DNA from 2 places in the Bacillus arachidis genome. Region 1 is predicted to be linked to the other one. Evidence: a T-box and tRNA genes for the amino acid it is inferred to sense, from the RefSeq annotation. Region 1 holds a T-box; the other holds one or more tRNA genes.

Region 1 (9,067 bases):
GGACGAGCAATGGGTGGAAGAATTGGCGTTGAAAGAAGGAATGAAGCGATTAAATGATCGCGAAAAAATGATTATTCGAAAACGTTTTTTTCAAGGGAAAACACAAATGGAAGTTGCCGAAGAGATTGGGATTTCTCAAGCACAAGTATCACGCCTTGAAAAATCAGCAATTAAACAAATGAATAAGACAATTCAAGGATAAGGTCTCATCATTTAAGATGAGACCTTTTTAAGTTGTGAGTCTCAAGATTCTGTTCATAGGAAAGATTACGTGTTCATATAATGGCAATAAAGTGAAACTGCTGGCAGGAGGAGGATAATAATGATACGGATTTCAGAGTTTCAAATTAAGGATGTTGTAAATGTCTCTGACGGAAAAAAACTTGGAAACATTAGCGATATAGATATTGATATGAACACTGGAAAGATTCAAGCTGTCATTATTTCAAAGCAAGCGCGTATGCTGGGGATATTTGGGAAAGAGGCGGAGTTTGTTATTCCGTGGAAGCAAATTGTAAAAATTGGAGAGGATGTAATATTAGTAAGAGCTGATCATGTCAATCCTGTAACAGAATCAATACAAACACCGACAATTTCTTAAAGAATATTACAAATTCCTCTTTTTTTTATGTTGTCATTATGGAAAAATAAAAGTATGGTAAAATAGACAGAAGTACCATGCTTTTTATGTTATTTTATTAAAAGGAGCCGCTTTATGAGAGAACCATTTATATATGAGGACGGTATATTGTATTTACAAGCGTGGAAAGAACTTGGAAACATTACAGCAGGATTTACTACAAAAGATGGTGGAGTAAGTACAGGCTCCTTTCATGCGATGAATTTAGGACTACATGTAAATGATATGATGGAGAATGTTCATGAAAATAGACGTATTTTAGCGAACAAGTTACAAAAACCATTAGAAAATTGGATTTGTTCAGAGCAGGTTCATGATCATCACGTTGAAAAAGTAGGACACGGAGAAAAAGGACGAGGAATCTATTTATATGAAGATGGTATCCCAAATACAGATGGTATTTATACGACTGATAGAGATGTATGTTTAACGTCGTGTTATGCTGATTGTGTTCCACTCTATTTCTATGCACCATCACATGGTATGGTAGGACTTGCACATGCTGGATGGAAGGGAACTGTAAAAGAAATTGCAAAAGAAATGATTCAAAAGTGGAATGCAGAAGGGGTACCAGTTCATGAGATGTATGTTGCAATTGGACCAGCCATTGGGTCCTGCTGTTATGTAGTTGATGATCGTGTATTATCAGCAGCAAAACAAGCCGTAAACGGACCTGTTCCATATAAATTGATTTCAGACGGACAATATGCAATTGATTTAAAAGAAATCAATCGTATATTATGCATTCAAGCTGGCATAAAAGAAGAGCATATTGTGATGTCGTCTCTTTGTACAAGCTGTGAAGAACAATTGTTTTTCTCGCATCGCCGTGATCAAGGAAAAACAGGAAGAATGTTGAGTTTCATAGGCTTTAAGGAGGATTGAAAACAGTGGTAGTACAAGAGAAATTAGCATTTGTAAATGAGGAAATCAAAAAAGCATGTGAACGAGCAGGGCGCTCGGCACAAGAGATTAAGCTCGTTGCAGTAACAAAAACAGTAGGAATTGAAAAAACAAATGAAGTAATAGAAGCTGGACTTACTGATTTAGGTGAGAATCGTAATGAAGGTCTTTTACAAAAGTATGAGCATTTCGGTTCAAAAGTAAACTGGCATTTCATTGGTTCGTTACAAACAAGAAAAGTAAAAGAAATTATTGATAAAGTTGATTATTTGCATTCATTGGATCGCATTTCGCTAGCAAAAGAAATCCAAAAGCGTGCTACAAAGCAGGTTCGATGTTTTGTACAAGTGAAAACATCGTCTGAAGAATCGAAGCAGGGGATAGCAGCTGAGGAAACGATTGCGTTTATTCGTGCTTTGCAAGAGTTTGATAAAATTGAAGTGGTTGGATTAATGACAATGGCACCATTTACTGAGGAAGAAGCAGAAATCCGTCATTGTTTTAAGGTGTTACGTGGGGTGCAAAAACAAGTGCAGGAACTAGAGTTATCAAATGCTCCGTGTGAAGAGTTATCTATGGGAATGTCAAATGATTATACAATTGCAATTGAAGAAGGCGCTACATATATTCGTTTGGGAACGATTTTAGTAGGAAAAGCGTAAAAGGAGGGAGAATGTTATTATGAGTTGGTCAAAAGTAAAGTACTTCTTTTTTGACACACCAGAAGAGCGAGAGGCTTACGAAAAGGAAAAGGAGCAAGTTGAAATGAAAAAACAGGAACCTCAGCAGCAGGATATCCCGGTTACGAAAGCACAGCCAAAACAAAATATTGTAAGTATTGAAACAGCAAAGCAGTCTTCTAAAGTTGTTTTGCTAGAACCGCGTACATATTCGGAAGCACAAGGTATTGCGGATCATTTGAAAGGAAGAAGAGCTGTTGTCATTAATTTGCAAAGAATGTCCACAGATCAAGCTGTACGTATCGTTGACTTTTTAAGTGGTACTGTATACGCTATAGGCGGGGATATTCAAAAATTAGGACCGAAAACATTTATTTGTACACCTGAGACTGTCGATATTGTTGGGGCCATTTCTGAGTTGTTCGGTGAAGAGGAAGAGACAAATATAAAGAGGTGGTAATACGCCATGATAACTATTTTACAAGCATTGCTTTGGATCATCCAGATTTATTCCTGGGCGCTTATTATCTATATTCTTCTATCTTGGTTTCCAGGGGCTAGAGAATCGACATTTGGTGATTTTCTAGCGCGTATTTGTGAACCATATTTAGAGCCGTTTCGGAGATTTATCCCACCTTTTGGTATGATTGATATTTCTCCAATTGTCGCAATTATTGCGTTGAAATTGGCTAGTAGTGGTTTAGTAAGTCTGTTTCGTTATTTCTTGTAACAAGAGGTTGCATGAATGAGCATCTATGAGCATTTTAGACCTGAAGAAGTGGTCTTTGTTGATAAAGCATTAGAATGGAAACAGATGGCTGAAGAATATCATCAAGTGAAACTAACGGATTTTCTTGATCCACGTCAGCAGCAAATTGTTGCTACGATAGTGGGGAATCAAGGAGATGCTACTTTACGACTTTATGGTGCTACGCCAAAAGCGGAAAGAAAAAGAGCTCTTATTTATCCGAGTTACCTTAATTTAAATGAAGAAGATTTTCAAATTGAAGTATTAGAAATTGACTATCCTTCCAAATTTTATGCGCTTGAACATAGGCAAATATTAGGTGCATTTATGTCTCTTGGTCTCACAAGAGAAAAGTGTGGTGATATTTTGCTTCGAGAAAATCGTGCCCAAATTATAGTTGCAAAAGAGATTGTTTCGTACATTGAAATGAATTTACAATCGATAGGGAAAATGAAGGTCTCACTTTCCTCTGTACAAGCAGATAAAGTATTACAATTACAAGAAGAGTGGAGAGAACAGTCTGGAACTGTTTCATCACTTCGATTAGATGTCCTGTTAGCTGAAATGCTCCATATATCACGGCAAAAAGCACAGCCGCTTATAAAGAATGGTCTTGTGAAAGTAAATTGGAAAACGGTTGAACAAACTGCATACGAGTGTTTTCCAGGTGATGTTTTTTCAGTTAGAGGATATGGACGTGGGAAATTATTTTCTGTAGAAGGAAAAACGAAACGCGACAAATGGAGAGTTTTGTATGGTATACTAAAATGATTGGTTTTTTAGAAGGAAAATCTCTTATTTTGTCGAAGAAAAGATATAATTAAAAAGAGGAAAATTTAGATAACTACTTGGAGGTGGCGTTTGTGCCGTTAACACCATTAGATATTCATAACAAAGAATTTGGTCGCGGATTCCGTGGCTATGATGAGGATCAAGTAAATGAGTTTCTTGATCAGATCATCAAAGATTATGAATTGGTCATTCGTGAGAAGAAAGCATTAGAAGAAAAAGTTGCTCAGCTAGAAGGGAAATTGGATCATTTCTCTAACATTGAAGATACACTAAATAAATCTATCGTTGTTGCACAAGAAGCAGCGGAAGAAGTAAAGCGTAATGCACAAAAAGAAGCAAAATTAATTGTACGTGAAGCTGAAAAAAATGCAGACCGTATTATTAATGAAGCTTTAGTGAAATCAAGAAAAGTTGCATTTGATATTGAAGAACTAAAGAAACAAGCGAAAGTATTCCGCACACGTTTCCGTATGTTATTAGAAGCGCAGCTTGAAATGTTAAACAACGATGATTGGGACAAATTAATTGAGCTAGAAGAAGAAGTGGACGAGCTGTTAAAGAAAGAAGAAACAGTGTAAGCTTGACGTTTTTCTCATTATTACATATAATTTTAAACAACATATTTATTAAGAAAAACGAAGATAGGGATAAGTACCTTTTTTATACCTTATATAGCGAACTGAGGATGGTGTAAGCTCAGGATAAGGAGATAATGGGAAAATCACCCTGGAGTTCCGCGCTGAACAAAAAAGTAAGCGTAGGCGTATATTCGCGTTAAGAATACAAAGAGGACCAGTGCATATATGTATGGTCTACTAGGGTGGTACCGCGGGAGACTTTCTCGTCCCTTTTTGGGATGAGAAAGTCTCTTTTTTATTCCATTTTTTAGGGTCTTTCTTTTATACATTCGAGGAGGAATTGAGCATGGAGTATAAAAATACATTACTAATGCCGAAAACAGAATTCCCAATGCGTGGGAATTTACCAAAACGTGAGCCTGCAATGCAAGAAAAATGGGCTGAAATGAATATTTACGAAAAAGTACAAGAACATACAAAAGGCCGTCCTTTATTTGTATTACATGATGGTCCTCCATATGCGAATGGTGACATTCATATGGGACATGCATTAAATAAAGTATTAAAAGATTTTATTGTTCGTTACAAATCGATGACGGGATACTGTGCACCATATGTACCAGGATGGGATACACACGGTTTACCAATTGAACAAGCTTTAACAAATAAAGGTGTAAAACGTAAAGAAATGACGGTTGCAGAATTTCGTAAATTATGTGCAGAGTATGCATATGAACAAGTAAATCGTCAACGTGAGCAATTTAAACGCCTTGGTGTACGCGCAGATTGGGATAATCCATATATCACTCTAGAGCCAGCGTATGAAGCACAACAAATTAAAGTGTTTGGTGAAATGGCGAAAAAAGGTTACATCTATAAAGGACAAAAGCCTGTTTATTGGTCTCCGACGAGTGAATCTGCTTTAGCTGAAGCTGAAATTGAATATCAAGATAAAAAATCAGCATCTATTTACGTAGCATTCCCAGTAAAAGACGGGAAAAACGTATTAGAAGGTGATGAGAAATTTATCATTTGGACAACAACACCTTGGACATTACCAGCAAACTTAGGTATTTCTGTTCACCCAGAGCTTCAATATAGCATTGTCAAAGTAAATGGTGAAAAATATATTATTGCTTCTGAACTATTTGACACAGTTTCTAAAACGTTAGAATGGGAAAATGCTGAAGTTGTGAAAACAGTTAAAGGTAGCGAACTTGAGTATACAGTTGCGAAACATCCATTCTATGATCGGGATTCTTTAGTTATGCTTGGAGAACATGTTACAACGGATGCTGGTACAGGTTGTGTACATACAGCACCAGGACATGGGGAAGACGATTTCATTGTTGGGAAACAATATGGATTAGAGGTTCTTTGCCCAGTTGATGATAAAGGTGTATTAACAAATGAAGCGCCTGGATTTGAAGGTTTATTCTACGATAAAGCAAATAAGCCAATTACGGAAAAATTAGAAGAAGTGGGTGCGTTATTAAAATTAACATTTATCACGCATTCTTATCCACATGACTGGAGAACGAAAAAACCGATTATCTTCCGTGCGACAGCGCAATGGTTTGCATCTATTGAAGCATTCCGTAAAGAGTTATTACAAGCCGTTGAAGAAACGAAATGGGTGCCAGCATGGGGTGAAACACGTCTTCATAATATGGTTCGTGACCGTGGTGACTGGTGTATTTCTCGTCAACGTGCGTGGGGTGTACCAATTCCTGTCTTCTATGCAGAGAATAACGATCCAATTATTACAGATGAAACAATCAATCACGTAGCAGATCTATTCCGTGAGAACGGTTCTAATGTATGGTTTGAACGTGAAGCGAAAGATTTATTACCAGAAGGATTTACACATCCATCTAGTCCAAATGGTGAGTTCCGTAAAGAAACAGACATTATGGACGTATGGTTTGATTCAGGTTCTTCTCATCAAGCTGTTCTAGAAGAGCGCGAAGACTTACAACGTCCAGCTGATTTGTACTTAGAAGGATCTGACCAATACCGTGGTTGGTTTAACTCTTCGTTATCAACAGCAGTTGCAGTAACAGGTAAAGCACCATATAAAGGTGTTTTAAGCCATGGATTCGTTTTAGACGGTGAAGGTCGTAAAATGAGTAAATCTATCGGGAATATTGTTGTACCGAAGAAAATTATGGACCAATTAGGTGGAGATATTTTACGTCTGTGGGTATCTTCTGTTGATTATCAATCTGATGTACGTATTTCAGATGATATTTTAAAACAAGTAGCAGAAGTATATCGTAAAATCCGTAATACTTTCCGTTTCTTATTAGGAAATTTAGCTGACTTTAATCCAAGTCAAGATGCAGTAGCAAAAGCTGAACTACGCGAAGTAGATCGTTACATGCTGGTGAAACTAAATGACTTAATTACAAAAGTAAAAGAAGCATATGAAACATATGATTTTGCGGCAGTATATCATGCAATTCATAACTTCTGTACAATCGACTTAAGTTCATTCTATTTAGACTTTGCAAAAGACATTTTATACATCGAAGCTGCAAATCATCATGACCGTCGTGCAATTCAAACAGTGCTTTATGATGTTCTTGTTGCATTAACAAAACTTGTAACACCAATCTTACCGCATACAGCTGATGAAGTATGGCCATATGTTCCTGGTGTGGTTGAAGAAAGCGTTCAGCTAACTAATATGCCAGAAGCTGTTGAAATAGAAGGTGCGGAAGCGTTAAAAGCAAAATGGGATGCATTCATGACCCTTCGCGATGACGTATTAAAAGCGTTAGAAGTGGCTCGTAATGAAAAAGTAATCGGTAAGTCATTAAATGCGAGCATTACCCTTTATCCAACTGCAGAAATGAAACAAATGTTAGAGTCTATTAGTGAAGATTTAAAACAATTGTTTATTGTTTCTGAGTATAAACTTGGTGGAACAATTGAGGAAGCTCCAGCAGATGCTCCGAAATATGAGCATACAGCTGTTGTTGTGGTACAGGCAACTGGTGAAACATGTGAACGTTGTTGGATTGTTTCTGAAACAATTGGCAAAGACGTTGAGCACGAAACATTATGTGAGCGTTGTGCGACAGTTGTTAAAGAAAATTATGTAAAATAATGATATAGTAATAAAAAACTGACTGCTAATTATTGCAGTCAGTTTTTTATTTGCATTACATGATTCACAGGTGGTAAAACCTTGTTTATGACATTATTATTTTATCAGTGATTCATCTCTTTCCTAGGAAGGAAAAATGTGTGAGCGGTAAGTGAGAAATTTTCGGACACACTAACGGTACATTGCAGCCGGGAGGAATGTACACGTGAATGAAATCTACATGGAAATCAAAGAAGAATTACAATTGATGAGAAAAGAATTACAGGAGCGACTGGCAAAAGAAGCGATGCACACATATCATATGGAATTCGGACAAGAACTAGGGTATGACATGAAGGAAGATGCGAAAAAGAAGTTATTTTTACATGATATAAGAGAAGATTTAAAAGATGTGGAACGAGCATTATTTAAAATGGAAATTGATATGTATGGAATTTGTGAAGAAACTGGGAAATATATTCCTGTAAAGCAAATGCAAATCATGCCAACAGCTCGTACAATTCATGAATTTTTATATGAGAAAGTAAATGTCTGATAGTACAATGATATTATATTACCTTTTTCCATTTTATTTTATTCTTCCGTAAAGGTTCATTGTGAAAAGACCGTAGCTATGCTAAAATTTTGAGGTACACTGTCTTTGTGGGGGAAATGAAAATGATATATTATTTAATAGCCTTATTTGTCATTGCCATCGATCAAATATCGAAATGGTTAATTGTAAAGAACATGGAATTAGGTACAAGTATCCCGATTATCGATAATGTATTATACATAACATCACATCGGAATAGAGGAGCTGCCTGGGGTATTTTAGAAGGTAAAATGTGGTTCTTCTATGTTATTACAGTTGTTTTTGTAGGGTTTATCGTATTTTACATGAAAAAGTATGCGAAAACAGATAAACTACTAGGAGTTTCATTAGGCCTTATTTTAGGCGGAGCAATTGGCAATTTTATTGATCGTGTATTTAGACAAGAAGTGGTGGATTTCATTCACGTGTATATTTTTTCATACAACTATCCGGTATTTAACATAGCTGACTCAGCTTTATGTATTGGAGTTGTATTAATTATTATCCAAACATTATTAGAAGGAAAGAAAATGAAGGAGTAATTGAATGAGCGAAGTAGTACAAGTAACAGTTGCAGAAGAACAAAAAAATGAACGGATTGATAAGTTTGTTGCAGGTGTAAATAATGAATGGTCACGTACACAGGTGCAGCAATGGATTAAAGATGGTGTTGTAACCGTAAATGGAAATACCATTAAAGGAAATTATAAAGTAAAAGAAAAAGATGAAATTGCGGTAGCAATTCCAGAGCCAGAAGAACTAGATATTCGTGCAGAAGATATGAACTTAGAAATTTATTATGAGGATGCAGATGTATTAGTTGTCAATAAACCACGCGGTATGGTTGTACATCCAGCTCCTGGACATACAAGTGGTACCCTTGTAAATGGATTAATGTATCATTGTACAGATCTATCAGGTATTAACGGTGTAATGCGTCCTGGTATTGTGCATCGTATTGATAAAGACACATCTGGTTTATTGATGGTTGCTAAAAATGATATGGCACATGAATCTCTTGTAAATCAGCTTGTAGAAAA
Region 2 (9,067 bases), 330 kb from region 1:
TATCGTGGAAATCTAAGTCCTCTAAAATTTTAATGTGATGCAAGGCACTTTCAACCATACCATCAGCAGTAGGATAGCCATATTTTTCTAAAATGTGGCGTTCTAATGAGCCAGCATTTACACCAATACGAATTGGAATACCGCGTTCTTTCGCTGCATTTACAACAGCTTCTACTTTATGGCGACGGCCGATGTTTCCTGGATTGATACGTACCTTATCAATGCCACCTTCAATTGCTTTTAAAGCAAGACGATAATCAAAATGAATATCAGCAACAAGTGGGATGTTAATTTGTTTTTTAATATCAGCAATCGCATTTGCTGCGCGTTCGTCTGGGACAGCAACGCGGACAATTTGACAACCCGCTTCTTCTAACCGTTTGATTTCAGCAACGGTTGCTTCTACATCATGCGTTTTCGTTGTTGTCATACTTTGTATAATTAATTCATTATTACCGCCAATTGTTAAATTACCGACTTTAACAGGACGTGTTTTTGTACGATGAGTCATTTCATTCACGAATAGATCGCTCTCCTTATAAAAGAAGTTTCTTATTTTTCCTTCCATATCAAAAATAGTATATGTGATATGGAACGATAGAAACCTATATGCTCGGTTTCACTTTTACTATTGTATCAGCGCCTTTATGTAATTGACAAGGATTAAGTGATGATTCACTGATATAACGGGAATTTGTAAGATTTCCCGATTTGAATTTTTGTAGAAGATGTATTTGTATTTAATTGTTTAAAATCATCGATTACATTTTCAATAGAAGGAATCTTTTTCTTGTTAATTGCTTCTGTAATGGATAAAACAGTATCTCCTGTTTTTACTTCAATTGCTTTATATTGTATATTTGTTTCTTTTTTGGATTTTGTATCTACGTTTTCTTTTTTTACAGTTTGAGTAGCTGTTGTTTTTTTGTATGAACTTAACATTGGTAAAGTACCAATTTTTATATCATAATAAAACACGTAACCGAGAACAAGCACAAGTAAGAGTGCGCTAAGTCTCTTCATATTCCTCACTCCTTTGTTAGGAAATATATGCTTGTCCAAAAAAAAAATGCCAAAATGGCATTTTTTTATAGTTCGTGTTTTTCTTTAGGTTGTGGTATTTCTTTAATTGTTAAGTACAGAACAATTAAAATGATAGCAGTGTATAGAAGGAATGACCATGGTACATTTACCTTTAGTAAATCCATAATCATAAAGAAAATTGTCGGGATTGTATAGCTGTAAGCTGTTAATGTCCAAACTTGTTTGTAAGATAATTTTCGTTGACCAACCATGGCTGAACCAATGAAGGCTAAAATTGTTGTGCCTAGGAACGAAATAAATAATTGGATCAAGTAAATGGCTATTCCAACGCCGAACATGAGAAACGGATAAATATTATCAATGGCTGATACAATATTCTGTATATCTTTTTTCTCAAATGTACCATTACCGAAATCGCTATAAGACTGAATTTGTGTTTGGTTGTTATTAGTAGATACAACTTTATCTTTTAAAACGAATACACCTTGTTTATTTGCATATGCATTTGTATCTGTCGCATTAGGGTCAAATACGAAAACAAAATTCCCATCTTCTTTTATAATGGGTTCTTTGATGTCGGCATGAAGTTCACCGTTTTCAATTTTAAAATTCGGAAGGTCCTTTTCAATTGATTGGTGTACAGTAGAAACGACATCTTGTACGAAATTTCCAAATGTAAAAGTTTTTGGAATCGTTGCAATTAAACATAATAACATGATAAACAGAATTGTTTTCCCGATTTTTTGAAAACGAAAAAGTGCCATGTCTTTTGGCGAATATAAACTTTTTACTAGCTGCGTAAATATGGACATGTATCCACTTCCTTTGCTATATGTATGAAAGATTGATGCATAAAATCATTGTAACGTACGAATCTGGAGAATCACAAGCTATATCACACGAAATAAGGTTAATACTTCAGTAATTTGGCTATATAGAGAGGAATTGCTACTAATAAAATTTTTCTTTATATGGGAGAGATCATCCGGCTATGCATAGAGGCGATCACATTCTTTTCTTGCCTTGTACGAAGGGAGAAAACGAGTGTAGGTTACTTTTTGTCTCTCGTAGCAGGGGGGATGTCGAAAAATCAAAATGGATTCATATAATTATTCGCTTGCAGTAAGATAGCTCTTTAAGATTCGAAAAGGTAAAAATACAATTGACACTTTTCTTTTTTATATGGTAAATTTATCTTACATTTCTTAATCGATATATCTTACGATTTTTAGCTTTTATGAATGTTCAGTGGAGATTTGGTGGTACAATCTCAAATTTAGCCACCGCTGTATACATAATTCTGGACCCTTAGCTCAGCTGGTTAGAGCAGACGGCTCATAACCGTCCGGTCGTAGGTTCGAGTCCTACAGGGTCCATATCCATTTCATATGTTTATCATGTAGACAAGAAGCTTCCTTAATAGAAGGAAGCTTTTTTGACGAAATATATGAGCATTTTGTTTGAAAAGAAATGGGAATTTTGCTACGTTATTGATAGCAAGACAATGTGATTTAATTTGTTTTCACCCTATTGTAAATAGGGTAAAATGAAGTTGTATGCCAAGTGATTTTAGGCAATACATAAAATGGGAGGAATGTAACAATGGCGAAACATGAATTACCAAATTTACCTTATGCGTATGATGCTTTAGAACCTCACTTTGATAAAGAAACAATGAACATCCATCATACAAAACATCACAATACTTACGTAACAAACTTAAACGCTGCATTAGAGGGTCATGCAGAACTAGCTGACAAAAGTGTTGAAGAATTAGTTGCAAACTTAAACGAAGTACCAGAAGCAATTCGTACTGCAGTACGTAACAATGGTGGCGGACATGCGAACCACACTTTCTTCTGGACAATTCTATCTCCAAACGGTGGTGGACAGCCTGTAGGTGAACTTGCAGCAGCAATTGAAGCGAAATTCGGTAGCTTCGATGCATTCAAAGAAGAATTCGCAAAAGCTGGTGCAACTCGCTTTGGTTCTGGTTGGGCTTGGTTAGTAGTAAATAATGGTGAGCTAGAAGTAACAAGCACTCCAAACCAAGATTCTCCTTTAACAGAAGGTAAAACTCCAGTTATTGGTTTAGACGTTTGGGAACATGCTTATTACTTACATTACCAAAACCGTCGTCCTGACTACATCGGTGCATTCTGGAACGTTGTAGACTGGAACGCAGCTGAAAAACGTTACCAAGAAGCTAAATAATATCGCGTATTCCGTTTCATATAAGTCGATATTGAAGAAGCTAGGGGAATATTCTCCTAGCTTTTTTGTATGCTTTCTTTTACATAATTGCGTCGGTCTTTGGAAGACTAGAACATGAAGTAAAGGAGAGTTATATATGAAGTGGAAACATGTAATTGGCGATGTCGAGGTGAACCGTGATTTAATATTGTTACTTGTTATGGGGGGATTATACACGCTCGCGATATCTTTATCCAACACGTTTGTTAACATTTATTTATGGAAGCAGACACAAAACTATGTGAACCTTGGTTTGTATAATTTAGCAAGCGTTGTTTTGCAGCCATTAACATTCCTTTTTGCAGGGAAATTGGCAAAGCGGATAGATCGTGCTATTTTACTGCGAGTAGGAGTTGGAACATTAGCGACTTTTTTTATTGTTGTTTTGCTTGCAGGAACGCATGCCTCACATTACATTTTATTACTTGGTGGTCTTCTTGGAATTGGATATGGTTTTTATTGGCTTGCATTTAATTTGTTGACGTTTGAGATTACGGAACCGGAAACGCGTGATTTTTTTAACGGTTTTCTTGGTCTTCTAACATCTTTCGCAGGAATGATTGGACCAATAACAGCAGGATATACAATTTCACGTATGGAAAAGTGGAGCGGCTATACAGTCATCTTTTTTCTTTCATTAACTTTATTTGCGATTGCTGTTGTTATAAGCTTCTTTTTATCGAAAAGAGAATGCGAAGGGCGTTATGAAATTGTTCAAGTTTTGAAAGAGCGGAAGATTGATAAAAACTGGGGAAGGATTACACGCGCACATTTCTTTCAAGGATTAAGGGAAGGAACGTTTGTTTTTGTTATTTCTGTATATGTCTATTTAGCATCAGGAAGTGAATTTGCATTAGGGAAGTATAGTTTAGTCAATTCCGCTGTTTCATTTGTATGTTATTACTTAGTTGCACGTATGCTAAAAAAGGAATGGAGAAAAAAATCGATTTTACTTGGTGGAATTATTTTGTATGCCGTTGTATTTTTGGTTATTTTTCATGTTACATATGTAAAATTACTCATTTATGCAGCATGTATCGCTATTGCGTATCCAATTTTGCTCGTTCCATACGGTTCTATGACATATGATGTAATTGGAAGAGCAAAGCAGGCGAGAGAGTGGCGTGTTGAGTATATTGTTGTACGAGAACTATGGCTGAACGGCGGGAGAATATGTTCCATTTTAAGCTTCTTATGTGCAGTATCATTTTTTGCGCCAGAAAAAAGCTTACCTGTTTTATTATGTATTCTCGGCGCTGGACATTTACTTATTTATTTTGCTGTTAAAAATGTCAAATATGGGGAAGGAAATCTAAATAAGACAAGGGTTCCAGCACCTGAAACAACACAAAATCATACTGAACGAGAAGGTTAACTTCTTCCGAGTTTTATGCTAGAATAAAAAGACATGTAAAACAGCAGTGAGGACACCTGTAACAAGGTGTCCCTTTCCTATTACATAGCTGTTGGTAGAGGGGGTTCGTATGAGTAAAAAGAAGAAAAAAAAGAAGACCCACGTTCCGTTCCGGCTTAACGTGTTGTTTTTTTGTGTGTTTTTAATGTTTTCAGCGATTATTGTAAAGCTTGGAATGGTACAAATTGTACATGGTGAAGATTATAAAAATGAGGTTGAAAAAAAAGAGAACTCAACAGTAAGTAATCCGGTTCCACGCGGGAAAATCTTTGACAGATATGGTCGACCGGTTGTGGACAATAATCCAGTTCGTACAATTACGTTTACAAGAATGAAAGGATCCACTTCGGAAGAACGTTTAGAGACAGCGAAAAAACTTGCTAAGCTAATAGAAGTATCGCCGGATAAACTAACAGAACGTGATAAAAAAGATTATTGGCTTTCTTTACATGAAAAAGAAGCAAAAGAAAAGATTACAAAGAAAGACCAAGCAGAATTTAAAGCAAAGAAAATTGATGATAAAGAAATGGCAGAGCGTCAGCGTAATCGCGTGACAGAGGAAGAAATAAATCAATTAACAGCGGAAGATTTAGAAATACTTGCGATTAAGAGTAAAATGGACGGCGGATATGCAATGACGCCGCAAATTATAAAAAAAGATGTAACACCACAAGAATATGCAATTATCAGTGAAAATTTAGCGTTGTTACCAGGTATAGATACGACAGTTGATTGGGACCGTAAATACACTTATGATGACATGTTCCGCAGTGTACTTGGTGGTGTAACAAGCTCAGATGAAGGATTGCCAAGGGAAAGACTAGATTATTTCCTTGTTAGGGACTATAACCGTAATGACCGCGTCGGTAAAAGTTATATTGAACAGCAATATGAGGATACGCTTCACGGTACAAAAGCAGAAGTGCGAAATATTACAGATAAAGACGGAAATATTTTAGAAACGATAAATGTATCTAAGGGGCAACGAGGAAATGACCTAAATTTAACAATTGATATGGAATTGCAAAAACGTGTAGAAGAAATTCTTGAAGAGAACTTAATGAAATATCAAGGTGCAGAACCTCTCTTAGATCGTGCATTTGTTGTGATGATGAACCCGAAAAATGGCGAAGTGTTATCTATGGCTGGAAAACAGCTCGTAGAAGAAGATGGAAAAAAAGAAGTGAAAGACTATGCATTAGGAACAATGACAAGTTCCTATCCGATGGGTTCAACTGTAAAAGGTGCAACAGTGCTTACTGGATATCAAACAGGAGCAATTCAACCTGGAACAGTATTACTAGATGAACCAATTAAATTAAAAGGTACACCAATAAAATCTTCTTGGAAAACGATGGGCTATATTGATGACCTTACCGCTTTGAAAATGTCATCTAACGTATACATGTTTAAAACAGCCATGAATATTGCTGGAGTACCATATGTTAGAGGTGGTACATTAGATATTAAGAAAAAAGCATTTGAGGATATGCGTTATTATTTCAGTCAGTTTGGTCTTGGAGTGAAAACAGGTATTGACTTGCCGAATGAAACAGCAGGACTTAAAGGTCCAGAATATACGCCTGGTTTCTTATTAGACTTAGCAATTGGACAGTATGATAACTATACACCACTTCAGCTTGCACAATATGTATCTACAATTGCAAACGGTGGTTATCGTATGCAACCACAAGTTGTAAAAGAAATCCGTCAACCAACCTCGAAACCAGATGAAGTTGGAAAAGTAATTGAATCGATGGAACCGAAAGTATTAAATCGTGTTGATATGCCTGAAGAACAAATTAAGCGTGTGCAAGAAGGATTTAGACAAGTGTTCAATGACCAGGGGGGCACTGGGACAAAATACTTTACTGGTGCACCATATAAAGCTGCTGGAAAAACTGGAACAGCTCAGATACCTTACGGCGGTGATAAAGCAATAGGAAGAGATGCAAATGGTCAGCGCAAAATCATTTATAACTTAACGTTAGTAGGTTATGCACCGCTGGATAATCCAGAAGTGGCGTTCTCCGTTGTTGTTCCATGGGTACATGATGATAAAACTGGTATTAATGGATACATTGGTCGTGAAATTATGGATGCTTACTTTGAATTGAAAAAACAAGAAGTTACAGGGGAAGCACCGAAGAGTAAAGAAGAAGAATAAAAATATGTGAATTTGGCACACTATCTCAAAAGATAGTGTGCTTTTTTTTGTATTTTATGCATAGAGTTTAGTAATTGTGGACGAGCATATCATATATACAAAATTCGGTGCTGAAAAATGAACTTTCTCATAGTATGGCCGGTCATATATTTACTTTTGAGAAAAGAAGTAAATAAGAGAAAGGAGCATCGTATCCTTCACATTAAGTTGAACTTTACAAAACTTTTACAAATTATTAAAACCGAATTAATAGTTAGGCAGTATTCTTATATCTGTAATCCTGTTACTTCGGGATACTTCTAGGAGGACTACACGTGAAGTGGACAAGAAAATGTATCAAGATTTTATCAATATCGACATGTTTTATGTTTTATAATGTGTCTACTTCATCCGCTGCTAATGATGTGAGGGAAGTGAGAGTTGATGGATCCTCAACCGTCTTTCCTATTATGGAAGCGATAGCGGAAGAATACACAAAAAAAGAACCACGTGTAAAAATTTCTATTAGTATATCTGGGACAGGAGGAGGATTCCATCGTTTTGGAAAAGGTGAAGTGGATATAAATAATGCTTCACGTAAGATGAAACAAGTAGAAGAAGATTTTATGAGAAAAAACTCCATCCAGTTTACACCATTTGAAATTGCTTATGATGGCCTCACAATCATTGTGAATCGTCAAAATACATGGGTAGATAATATGACAATAGAAGAATTACGTCTATTATGGAGTGAAAATGGGAAAACGAAACGATGGTCACATATTCATCCGAAATGGCCGCATGAAGAGGTACAATTTTATGCACCAGGTGTTGATTCGGGTACTTATGATTATTTTCAAAGTGTTGTCCTGCAAGACAACCGCCTTGCAAAAACAACTTCTTTATCTGAAGACGATCAAGTCATTATGCAAGGGGTAATGAATGATAAAAATGCAATTGCATTTGTGGGATACGCGTATTATATGGCAAATCGAGATAAGGTAAAAGCTATAAAGGTAAACGGTGTACTACCAACGAAAGAAACCATTCAATCTGGTGTTTATAAACCATTGTCTAGGTCACTGTTTGCTTATGTAAATCATGCTTCGATTCGAAATAAAAGTAGTGTGGCAGAGTATATGACATTTATGATGCAACATGCGGGTAGTCTTGCTGAAGAAGTCGGATATGTTAAGTTACCGCAAAAGAAATATAGTGAACAGCTGCGAATGTTAACAGAAATAAAAAGATAATGTCAGGGTGGAAAGGGGTTTTCATCTTTGGCTCGAAATGACAAAAGTCAAATTACATTTTCTGTGCAACATTTGATTGAAAGAAATACAATCAAAAGAAAGAAAACGCAGCGAATCAATCAAATAGTTCCATTACTATTAAAGGCAATTGCTAGTGTATCTATTATAACAACGATCGGCATTATCGTTACGCTAGCGAATGAAACGATTATGTTTTTTCGTGAAATACCAATGTATTCTTTTTTCACTGAAAAAGAATGGTTACCATTTTTTGAAGAACCTAAGTTTGGGATACTTCCTCTTATATGTGGGACCGTACTTGTAACAACAATTGCGATGATAGTAGCTATTCCAATTGGATTAGGATGTGCCGTATTTTTAAATGAATATGCTTCACCCTTTGTTAGAAAAATACTAAAGCCTATTTTAGAGCTATTAGCAGGTGTTCCTACAATAGTATATGGATTTTTTGCTTTAACAATCGTCACACCGGCCTTACAGCGTGTCATTCCAGATTTACAGTTCTTTAATGCAATTAGTCCAGGCATAGTTATAGGGATTATGATGGTCCCGACAATCGCTTCGCTTTCTGAAGATGCGATGAGGGCTGTATCTAAAGGAATAAAAGAGGCTTCGCTTGGGCTAGGGGCAACGCGTTTTGAAACTGTGCGAAAGGTTGTGTTTCCAGCGGCGTTTACCGGTATTATGGCTGCAATCCTATTAGCGGCTTCACGTGCGATTGGTGAAACGATGATTGTTGTCATTGCTGGAGGTTCAACTCCAAATGTATCGATAGATCCGACGCATTCGATTCAAACGTTAACGGCTTATATTGTGCAAGTAAGCTTAGGTGATGCTCCCCATGGAACGACCACGTACTACAGCATGTACGCTGTAGGAGCGACGTTACTCATGTTTACATTCATGATGAATATAATTTCGCAGCAGATTATGCGC

What was found. The T-box of region 1 lies ahead of ileS2 (isoleucine--tRNA ligase). A T-box ahead of a tRNA ligase gene usually reads a tRNA of that ligase, here a tRNA-Ile.
Region 2: it encodes a tRNA-Ile, which carries the amino acid that the T-box ahead of ileS2 (isoleucine--tRNA ligase) is inferred to sense. The anticodon was not compared.

What each region holds. Positions count from the first base shown of each region.
Region 1 covers NZ_CP127376.1:3,438,261-3,447,327, reverse strand. Annotated here, with positions in the region: gene sigG (RNA polymerase sporulation sigma factor SigG) at 1-202, shown strand, start outside; gene QRY57_RS19280 (YlmC/YmxH family sporulation protein) at 323-601, shown strand; gene pgeF (peptidoglycan editing factor PgeF) at 716-1,525, shown strand; gene QRY57_RS19270 (YggS family pyridoxal phosphate-dependent enzyme) at 1,531-2,205, shown strand; gene QRY57_RS19265 (cell division protein SepF) at 2,225-2,683, shown strand; gene QRY57_RS19260 (YggT family protein) at 2,690-2,953, shown strand; gene QRY57_RS19255 (YlmH family RNA-binding protein) at 2,969-3,742, shown strand; gene divIVA (septum site-determining protein DivIVA) at 3,835-4,341, shown strand; T-box leader at 4,393-4,615, shown strand; gene ileS2 (isoleucine--tRNA ligase) at 4,688-7,453, shown strand; gene QRY57_RS19240 (TraR/DksA C4-type zinc finger protein) at 7,659-7,988, shown strand; gene lspA (lipoprotein signal peptidase LspA) at 8,111-8,569, shown strand; gene QRY57_RS19230 (RluA family pseudouridine synthase) at 8,574-9,067, shown strand, end outside.
Region 2 covers NZ_CP127376.1:3,772,386-3,781,452, reverse strand. Annotated here, with positions in the region: gene ispG (flavodoxin-dependent (E)-4-hydroxy-3-methylbut-2-enyl-diphosphate synthase) at 1-511, opposite strand, end outside; gene QRY57_RS21130 (hypothetical protein) at 676-1,023, opposite strand; gene QRY57_RS21125 (DUF1189 domain-containing protein) at 1,089-1,856, opposite strand; tRNA gene QRY57_RS21120 (tRNA-Ile) at 2,347-2,420, shown strand; gene sodA (superoxide dismutase [Mn]) at 2,647-3,258, shown strand; gene QRY57_RS21110 (MFS transporter) at 3,395-4,672, shown strand; gene QRY57_RS21105 (peptidoglycan D,D-transpeptidase FtsI family protein) at 4,782-6,878, shown strand; gene QRY57_RS21100 (PstS family phosphate ABC transporter substrate-binding protein) at 7,193-8,110, shown strand; gene pstC (phosphate ABC transporter permease subunit PstC) at 8,138-9,067, shown strand, end outside.